DNA from 3 places in the Planococcus lenghuensis genome. Region 1 is predicted to be linked to each of the others. Evidence: riboswitches for the same ligand, from Rfam matches in the RefSeq annotation. Region 1 holds a riboswitch; each other region holds the start of a gene.
The links. Region 1 has a riboswitch for cyclic di-GMP ahead of B0X71_RS18095 (amidase). Riboswitches for the same ligand answer to the same signal wherever they lie in the genome.
Positions count from the first base shown of each region.

Region 2: another riboswitch for cyclic di-GMP. It lies ahead of flgB (flagellar basal body rod protein FlgB); the one in region 1 lies ahead of B0X71_RS18095 (amidase).
Region 3: another riboswitch for cyclic di-GMP. It lies ahead of B0X71_RS21050 (DUF5667 domain-containing protein); the one in region 1 lies ahead of B0X71_RS18095 (amidase).

Region 1 is NZ_CP019640.1:3,601,300-3,604,576, reverse strand. It holds gene B0X71_RS18100 (sensor domain-containing protein) at 1-1,414, shown strand, start outside; cyclic di-GMP riboswitch class I at 1,477-1,564, shown strand; gene B0X71_RS18095 (amidase) at 1,686-2,492, shown strand; gene B0X71_RS18090 (carbon starvation CstA family protein) at 2,999-3,277, shown strand, end outside.
Region 2 is NZ_CP019640.1:2,762,863-2,766,139, reverse strand. It holds gene B0X71_RS14125 (flagellar hook-basal body protein) at 1-493, opposite strand, end outside; gene B0X71_RS14120 (flagellar hook-basal body protein) at 545-1,369, opposite strand; cyclic di-GMP riboswitch class I at 1,696-1,785, shown strand; gene flgB (flagellar basal body rod protein FlgB) at 1,862-2,266, shown strand; gene flgC (flagellar basal body rod protein FlgC) at 2,272-2,727, shown strand; gene fliE (flagellar hook-basal body complex protein FliE) at 2,763-3,059, shown strand; gene fliF (flagellar basal-body MS-ring/collar protein FliF) at 3,085-3,277, shown strand, end outside.
Region 3 is NZ_CP019640.1:3,287,209-3,290,485, forward strand. It holds gene B0X71_RS21050 (DUF5667 domain-containing protein) at 1-1,334, opposite strand, end outside; cyclic di-GMP riboswitch class I at 1,414-1,499, opposite strand; gene B0X71_RS16640 ((2Fe-2S)-binding protein) at 1,703-2,416, opposite strand; gene B0X71_RS16645 (ABC transporter ATP-binding protein) at 2,394-3,221, opposite strand; gene B0X71_RS16650 (FecCD family ABC transporter permease) at 3,256-3,277, opposite strand, start outside.

The DNA.
Region 1 (3,277 bases):
TGCAATCTACTACACAAGCAGCCGGACACCGACCACAACGGATATGCAGATCATTGAGAAAGCGACGCACCTGACAAGCTTGGCCATCCAACATTACCGGGCGGAAGAACAGATTAAGTTCATGGCTTTTCATGATGCACTGACCGGTCTGCCCAATAAACAGCTATTCAATGAGCGGCTGACGGAAGCGATCAGCAGGTGTAAAGCGACTGCGGAAGAGACGGTTGTCCTGCTGTATATGGATCTGGACCGTTTCAAATTGATTAATGACACGCTGGGCCACAACGTAGGAGATGCCCTTCTGAATCAGGTGGCCAGGCGAATGGAGGCATGCATCCGAAAAACTGATACGGCTTCCAGGCAAGGTGGCGATGAATTTGCGATTCTTCTTGAAGGAGCATCGAAAAAAGAAGCGACAATTGTCGCTGATCGCGTGCTGAATGCTCTGGCCCGCCCTTTCGAGGTGGGAGGGCATGAAATTTTCATCACACCGAGCATCGGCATTTGTCTGTACCCGCCGGATGGCAGCTGTCCGGAAGAGCTGATCAGAAAAGCGGACCTTGCGATGTATCAGGCGAAAAAAGAAGGTAAAAACAATTTTCAATTCTACGACGAATCCCTTAACAGTCGGATCTATGACCGGCTGCAAATTGAAAATGAGCTTCGGAAAGCCATTGATTCAGAGCAGTTTTCTCTCCGCTATCAGCCGATTGTCGATTTGGTTTCAGGGCAGCTGGTCGGTGCCGAGGCGCTGACCCGCTGGGATCATCCCGAACTTGGCAGCATCCCGCCTGACCAGTTCATCCCGATTGCAGAAGAAACCGGTCTCATCCTTCCGCTTGGCGAGCGTATTCTGCGGATGGCATGCAAAGAGCTGAAAAAATGGCAATTCGCCGATACTGAACGGTTCACCTTGGCTGTAAATTTGTCGATCCGGCAATTTTATCAGCCGAATCTGCTGAAAATCATCCAGGGAATCCTGCGGGAAACGGAAACTGATCCGACCAGGCTGACAATCGAAATTACAGAAAGCATGACGATGAACGTAAAGAAAGCGAGTTCCATTCTGTATCAATTGAAAAGTATGGGCATCAACATCTCCATGGATGATTTCGGGACCGGATACAGCTCGCTCAACTGCCTGAAGGAATTCCCGATTGATCATTTAAAGATCGACCAGACATTCATCCGGGAAATTTCCGGGACGAATGGCAATAAAAATATTGCAGCGACGATTATTTCAATGGCCCATACCCTTGGCATGAAAGTTATCGCAGAAGGCGTGGAGACAGAAGAGCAGCTTCACTTCCTGAAGCAGCATAATAGCGATGAAGCACAGGGATACCTGTTCAGCAAGCCGCTTGCTGCAGGAGAGTTTCATCTGCTGATAGATAAAGGCTTTGTATACAGCTGAAAAACGGGCTTAAAACATAAATTACCTGCAGGCCGGTAACACGGATCCATTATCTTTAAACCAACTGAAAAAGGCAAACTTCTCCGAAAGGAAAGGACGCAAAGCCGCGAACCTAACCGCCGGTCGGCGTACGGAAGTCAGGCTGCCAGGTTCCCTTCAGGAGTCCGGGATCTTGAAGGGAGGAAAATTGAATATGCGCACAATCGTGATGGTTTGTGTTTTAGCTTTCTTGTGTACTGGCATAATCACGGAAGGAGCAGGAGGGGCCCAAGTGGAAGCTGCAGCAGCCGAAGACCGGGCGACCTGGCTCTGGAACCCGTGGATGTTCGTGGAGGATGAATCCGGAACGCTCGCTTTTCTGGCAAGTAAGGAGCTGAATAAAGTCTATGTACAGATCGATCAGGAAATGCCGGCGGATGCCTATCGCAGTTTCATTGCAGAAGCCGGCGTACAAGGCATACAGATTTATGCGCTGGACGGGGCGCCGAATTGGGTGTCACGGAAAGGCTATGTCCAGCAGGACCGGCTGATGACCTGGCTGCAGCATTACCAGGCCGGCTCTGCATCTGCTGAGAAATTCGCCGGCATCCATCTCGATGTTGAGCCGTATCTGTACAGCGACTGGGCATCGAACCAGGCGGCTACTGTTAAGTCTTATCAGGCCTTGCTCAGCCGGGCAGCGGATAACGCTGCAGCACTCAGCCTGCCGATCGAAGTGGATATGGCCTTCTGGTTTGATGAGATTTCCTATAAAAATCAGTTCGGGATTGGGATTTTGGCGGAATGGGTCATTGCGGCGACTGACAGTGTCACCATCATGGCTTACCGGGACAGCGCCGCGCTTATCGGTGAATTTGCGCGCAATGAAGTTGCATTTGCAGGAAAACACGGAAAGAGCCTTGTTATTGGAGTCGAAACCGGACAGACCGCAGAAGGCGCATACCTCTCGTTCTTCGAAGAAGGAGAGGCCTATATGAACAAACAGCTCTCGTTAGTCCAGCAACAATACAACGGCACAGCAAGCTATAACGGCATCGCGGTTCATCATGTCGGCAGCTGGATGACGATGAAGCCGTAGAAGCTGTATGGTATAACTGAAAGGCACGTCCGAAGTATTCATTCGAACGTGCTTTTTTTCGTTTAGATGTTTCCGTCTTTTTTGCAGCTTGGACGGCATTCCCGCTGACCAGCGCTGTAATCGTAAAATTTCTGCAAAATGCATCGATTTCCGCCTTGCTCAAATAAAAAGAGTAAATCGAGACAAATAACGGTTTACCGTTGGAGGACAGTGGAATTTGGGGCTGGCTGCATCGCTCTTGGTACGTGCCATTCACTTGATTGCGAAAATGAAAAGACCGGAAATCAGTTGATTGATCAAATTGAAAATTAATCCGTTCCAATGCCTTCTGTTGAAAAACGCCCCCACTTCCATACGATGAAAACGCTTTAACGCCAAGGGCTCGCGCCACTTTTCACAAAAAGGAAAAAGAATTTTATTACTTGTTAGAAAAGTGTATACAATGTCTGCCGCCTTTGTTATCCTAATATTATTTTCAGCGAGAGATACAGAAGGAGGCCACGGACATGGCAACATTTTTAGGTGCAATTGCATTATTGATAATCGGCTACATGGTTTACGGGAAGTTTGTTGAACGGGTGTTTGTGGTCAATGACGATACACCCACACCGGCATACACAAAACGGGACAATCTCGATTACGTGCCGATGAATTGGTGGAAAGGCAACTTGATCCAATTACTGAATATCGCAGGACTCGGTCCGATCTACGGCGCAGTGGCAGGAGCGCTGTACGGACCGGTCGCGTTTATCTGGATCGTGGTCGGCTGCATCTTTGCAGGCGGC
Region 2 (3,277 bases), 840 kb from region 1:
CATTTTCAGTGACAGTAACGGAATCATAATCGTTTTCAAAAACGATCGGCTGATTATTGCCGTCAACAACCGCATCTCCTGCGTTCGTCACCAAGGCGACTTGATCGGAGTTCAGCACCGGCTGAACTTGGAAAGAACCGTCTTTTGTGTAATATGTATTTCCTTCAGATGCGACCCGGAAGTATCCGGAATTGCCGCCAATCATAAAATCGAAAGGGCGACCCGTCTGAAGCGATGAACCTTGTTCCATTCGTAAATTCGTCTGGGACAGGATAGCCCCTGATCCGATTCGCAGTCCATTCGGCGTCTGCCGCCCGATTTCATGCTGAAGCCCCGCCTGCTTTTCCATCGATACGGTAAGCGCGTCGGAAAAATTCGCTTCCTGCCGCTTATATCCCGTCGTGCTCACATTCGAAATATTATTCGCAATCAAATCTATCTTCTTCTGCAATTCCCGCATCGATGTAGCTGCAGAATTCATTTGGATATTCATGGGCATAATTCTCCTTTAGTAAATAGTACTGATAAAAATCTGACTAATACATCAAACCCTTCCGATTTCATTGACCGCTTTCTCCATACTCCGGTCGTAAGCCTGGATGACTTTCTGGCTCGACTCAAAGCTGCGGTACGTGCTCATCATGTCCGTCATCGTCCGGGTCAGATCCACGTTCGACTGTTCGACCATGCCTTGCTTTACGAAATCTCCAGGCATGTTCGGAAGTCCGGCCGCTTCAATCCCAAGCGGCGCATTCTCGAAATCACCTTCCCAGCGAAGGAGATTATGGCCTTCTTTTACGAGCTGTTCAGGATCATTTGTATACCCGACCCAAAGCTGATTTGCGTTCGTTCCGTCTTCCCGGATAATTTCACCGTTGCCTTGGACTGTAAAGTTCTCTGAATCCGTACGAATCGTCTGGAAGTTCGCGTCTAAGACATTCAGCCCGTCAGCTGTCGTCAGAAATCCATCCTGGTCGACTGCAAACTGACCGTTTTGTGTATACCGGATTTGCCCGTCTCCGGCATTGACTGCGAATAACAGTGTACCTTGCTGCTGTGTTTCGGGATCGACCGGCAATGCGCCGGATAGCAGGGAAATGTCGGTTGGATTCCCGGTTTCCTTTAATGCGCCTTGCACGAAAGACGGAATCCCTTCCTGGGCGTAAACGCCGGTATGGAGCTTGCCAATAGTAGCTGGATGCTTGCCCGCCTGCATGGCTTGGATCAATTGGGCAGGAAAAGCCCGAAGCACCGTCTCGTCTTGTTTGAATCCGGGCGTATTCGCATTCGCCAAGTTATTCGTGAGTACTTGCTGTTTACGGTTATGGGCCATAAGTCCGGAAGTTGCAATATATAATCCGCGGAACATAAAAAAAATTCACCCTTTCTTAAAAAACTCTTGCAATTTGGCGTTAGCATACCACTATAATTAAATAAAATATATAGAAAAAGGAAAATTAAAACAAAATCATTTTTCCAAGAAAAAATAGCCAAAATCAAAAAAACGTGCTATTATCACCATCAAGAACAGTTGAAAATGAGTCAATTTATTGAGTTTAAAAGCTAGATCAGTATCAAAAGCCGTAATTGATTATAAGAACGTCCGGTTTTTATCGAGTTAAGTAATGTTTTTCCACAAAATATCCAAATCAGTAAAAAGACCTAAAACATTTAAAAAACTGAATACAACAATCGTCACGATAACGGCAAACTTCTCCGAAAGGAAAGGACGCAAAGCCACGGGCCTACGCACAATCTTTTGTGCTTGGCAGCCGGGTTACCGAAAGATGGGAGATGCATAATCCACCCTTTTTTCGGGGTGGTTTTTTTGTGGCCAAATTAAGAATAAAGGAGTTCAGCAATGAATATATTTCCTCAGACGTTCCAGTCATTGGAACAGGCGTTATCGACATCGGCTTTGAAGCAACGGACGCATGCGGCGAATATTGCGAATGTCGACACGACGAACTACAAAAGCAGACAAGTAAACTTCCAATCTGCACTGCAGAACGCAATGGATAGCAGCGGATCATTGAAAAGCTTCAAAACAGCAGCGGGTCATATCCCATTCAGTACGGAAAATTCAGCAGGAGTACCTTCCGTGACAGTGAACACCAATACAAAGTTCAAAACAAATGGCAATAACGTGGATATGGACTACGAAATGGCCGAAATGGCGAAAAACCAATTATGGAATAACGCGCTGACCGAGCGGATCAATGGGAAATTCAACAGTCTCCGCTCTGTCATCAGCGATGGGAGGTAAGGAAGATGAGCTTATTCAACGGACTTAATATCAGCGCTTCCGGCCTGACGGCAAACCGGCTCCGGATGGACGTCGTTTCTTCCAATATCGCGAATGCCAACACAACCCGGGCCGAACGGGTCAACGGCGAATGGATGCCGTACCGCCGGAAAACGGTGGAGCTGTCGCAAAGCGGTGTGTCGCCATTCGGCCAGCATCTTCAGGCGGCGATGGGCAGAGGATCCGCTCATGTATCCGGTGTATCGGTTTCAAGAATCGAAGAGGACCGGACGCCGTTCGCGTTATCGTATGATCCCACTCATCCGGAAGCGGATGAAGATGGTTACGTCCGGCTGCCGAACGTGGATCCGGTGAAGGAAATGGTGGATCTGATGTCTGCGACCCGCTCTTATGAAGCGAATGTAACCGCATTGAATGCATCCAAAAGCATGTTCATGAAAGCGTTGGAAATCGGCAAATAACCCGTCCCGTTGATCGGAGATTTTAGGAGGTTCCCATGAACACGATTAGTTCGATTCAAGTCCCATTCTTACAGCCTCAGGAAAGTCCCAAAGTCCAGACAGACAATAAAACAGGCGAATTCGGCGAGTTGTTCAAACAGGCGCTGGATAAAGTGAATAGCGCCCAAAAAGAATCGGATAAACTGACGACGGGACTTGTGACCGGGCAAGTTCAGGATGTCCACGAAGTCATGATTGCTTCCCAGAAAGCGAATTTATCCCTGCAATTGACCATGCAAGTGCGCAATAAAGTCGTCGAAGCTTACCAGGAAATGATGAGGATGCAAGTATGAAGACAAGCGCAGAGGATAATGGCAAATGAAAGAAACAGTATCGGCTTACACCGAAAAACTCAAGGGGGCATGGGCGGGATTTTCAGGCCTGACGAAGTGGATTATGATCGGCTCTTTCGTTTTGACAGCGCTCGTGCTTTCCGTGTTTTTCTTTTTCAATTCTCGGGACGATTTCGCTCCGTTATATTCCAATCTTGCACCGGCGGAAGCCGGGGAAA
Region 3 (3,277 bases), 310 kb from region 1:
TCCCGTTCTTTTTCTGCTGCTTTTTCAGCAGCTTCCCGCTCTTTTTCTGCTGCTTTTTCAGCAGCTTCCCGCTCTTTTTCGGCTGCTTCCCGTTCTTTTTCAGCTGCTTTTCGTTCTTTTTCGGCCGCTTTCTCAGCAGCTTCCCGTTCTTTTTCTGCTGCTTTTTCGGCTGCTTTGCGTTCCTGTTCAGCCGCTTTTTCGGCTGCTTTGCGTTCCTGTTCAGCCACTTTTTCTACTGCTTTCTGTTCTTTTTCGGCTGCTTTTTCTACTGCTTTCTGTTCTTTTTCAGCCGCTTTCTCGCTTGCCTTTACTTCTTTTTCTTTTTGTTTTTCTTCTTTGGCTACAGCCTCTTGCACATCGTCAGCTCCATCGTCCTCAGATTCCAGCTCCTCAGATTCCGGTTCCTCCGACTCCGCCTCTTCGTGCTCTTCTTCATCTTCCAGAGCTTCCTCTGTGACTTCATCCGCTTCTTCATTAATTTCTTCCATAAGCTCTTCCTGCTCTTCTGCCAGCTCTTTTTCAAGTTCAGCAAGCTCAGCCTGGTACTCTTCTTCCGAAATTTCACCTGCCGCAAGCAACGCATCAAGCTCAGCCCGTTTTTCTGCGGCTTTTTCTTGCTTCTCTGTAATATCCGTCAGTTTTTCAGTAATTTTTTCTTCCCATTTCGCTTGCGCTTTTTCAATGTTTTTCTGCAGTGCTTCCCTTGCTTTCGGATTCTCGATCTGCTCCAGCGCTGCTGTCAGCGCCAGGATATTGGCAGCGAACTTCTCTTCCAATTCTGCCCGGAACCCGTCTATAGTATCCGCTTCACCTGAAGGTTCTTCCGTCACGGATTCCTCGTCAGGTTCAGTCTCATCCTCAGCTTCCGATTCTGCACTCTGCTCGTATTTCTCCAGTGCCGCCTCCTGCTGTTCGATGGCTTCCTGAAGAACTTCATTCGCCCGCTCCTCGTCCCCTTGGTCAAGGAGCGCCAGAGCTTCCGAAATGCGTTCTTCCGCAAATCCAGCCAGCAGCTCGGCCTCTTTCACTCCATCGAACGTCAGGGCCAACTGCACATTTTCCATCAGGTTTTTTACGAAGTAGAAGAAGTCACCCGGCAGAAGCGAAGGGTCTTCAGCAGCCGTTTCATCTTCTTCCACTGCTGGTTCTTCTGTCTCCTGCTCTGGTTCTTCTTCAATAAGCACTTCTTCCGTTTCCGTTGTTTCAGGTTCCACCGGCTGTTCGTGCTGATCTGCTTGAATCGGACTTGCCCCGACTGTAAACGTGAGTGCTGTCGTAATAATACCGGTTGCTAACACGTTGCGGACCTTAAGATTGATCACGGGTTTTGACATTTTTCCATTCCTCCAAAACAGTATTTTTGGTTCGGAGAATGTCGACATAACCCGTGTTCCCACAGGCTATTCTCCATTCTTCAGCGGTTCAGCCGCCCTAGTGACGCGCACCGTAGGCCTGGAACTTTGCGTATCCACCTTTCGATGGAGCTGCCTTTTTCAAATGAGAAGCGCTGGAAGCTATTCGGTTTCCGACTTCTTTATGTAAATATACCCTACATATAAGCCAAAAGATACATTTTTTTAATGGATAAAAACTAATTTTCCCGCCTTTGTTTCCACAATGAAAGTTAAGCATTTTGTGTTTAAAATCGGCGAATCGAAGACATCAAAAAAACCGCTCACCCTACCAGGGAGCGGGCACATCATCACTTCTTTTTCGGACAGGTGCCGCAATACTTGCCGGCACCCGCCCCTTCATAATGGAAGCAGCACGTCTGGCGAATCCGGATGCCGCCTTCCGGTTTTTCCCCGTGAAATTTCTGTAGCGGGTTCTTCCGTTCGCCGAACGCTTCTCCCGGCAGGCCGTCGATCAGCCAGCGGAAATCCGCCACCTTCCGAGCGCTGTCGACCGGTTCTTCCGCCATTCGCTTCTCATACAGCCAGTATACGTAAATGGCGACATTCTCCCATAACACCGGCCGCGGCACATTGCCGGCCTTCGATACCACCCGGACCAATTTCCCGATTTCAATGAACAGTTCCCAGGAAAATGCCCGGAACTCCTCTGTGTCAATCGGAGTTGTCTCCATGTCTTCAAGCAGTAAATACGGCAGCCATTTGCCATCCGCATTTTGCGGAACGAGTGCGCCTTCTATTGTATTCAGCCGGTGCCGATGGACTGTTGCGGTAAATAATGCCGGCACAGCAAGCAGATATCCGAGCCGTTTGACGAGCTGCGACGCCGCAACCCGGGTTTCACCGGTTTTGAAATCCGCTTTGATGCCATCAATGAATCCATCCAGAAAGGCCTCGTCCGTGAATTGTCGGAGGGGGAACCGCTTTTCTCCCGGCGTTTCCATTACGACACGGAAGTCGGAAAGCGTCCTGTGAAAGTATTTAACCGCTGGCAATGTCGGCACGGCGCATCCCGCCTTTCGCACGCTTTCCTTTGCTGAACGGAATGCACATCGGCGTCCCGGAGAACGGGTCGCATGCCACCTGACAGCGCAGTCCGAACACGGAATGGACAAGCTCCGGCGTGATAATTTCTTCCGGGTCCCCCTGACGGAACACTTTCTTATCGTGAATCGCAACGATATGATCCGCATAGCGGCAAGCCAGGTTCAGATCATGCAGCACCATGACAATCGTGCGCTGTTCGGTCTGATTCAGCTCAAACAGCAGATCGAGAATATCGATCTGATGCGTCATATCGAGATATGTCGTCGGCTCATCGAGCAGAATAATATCCGTATCCTGCGCAAGCGTCATCGCAATCCATGCGCGCTGGCGCTGACCGCCTGATAAGGAATCGACTTTCCGGTCGGCATATTCCGCCATGCCGGTCGCTTCCAGCGCATCGTTTACGGCTTTCTCGTCCGTTTTTGACCATTGCTGCAGCCAGCTCTGGTGCGGATAGCGCCCCTGTTTCACGAGCTGGAGAACCGTCAGCCCTTCCGGCGCCACAGATGACTGCGGCAAGATAGCGAGCTGACGTGCGATTTTCTTCGTCGCCATGCTGGAAATATCCCGGCCGTCGAGCACCACGCCACCTTCCTGCGGCTTCAAAAGCCGCGCCATCGACCGAAGCAGCGTCGATTTACCGCAGCCATTACTGCCGATGAACACGGTGATTTCACCTTTCGGAATCTTGAGATCGAGCGCTTCAATGATATTCTCTTCTCCATATCCCAATGTCAGTTTGCGCGTCGAAAGTGCCTCCATCTGTCATTCCCCTTTCTGTTCGTAGCGTCTTCCACTATTTATTCCGTGAACGGTAC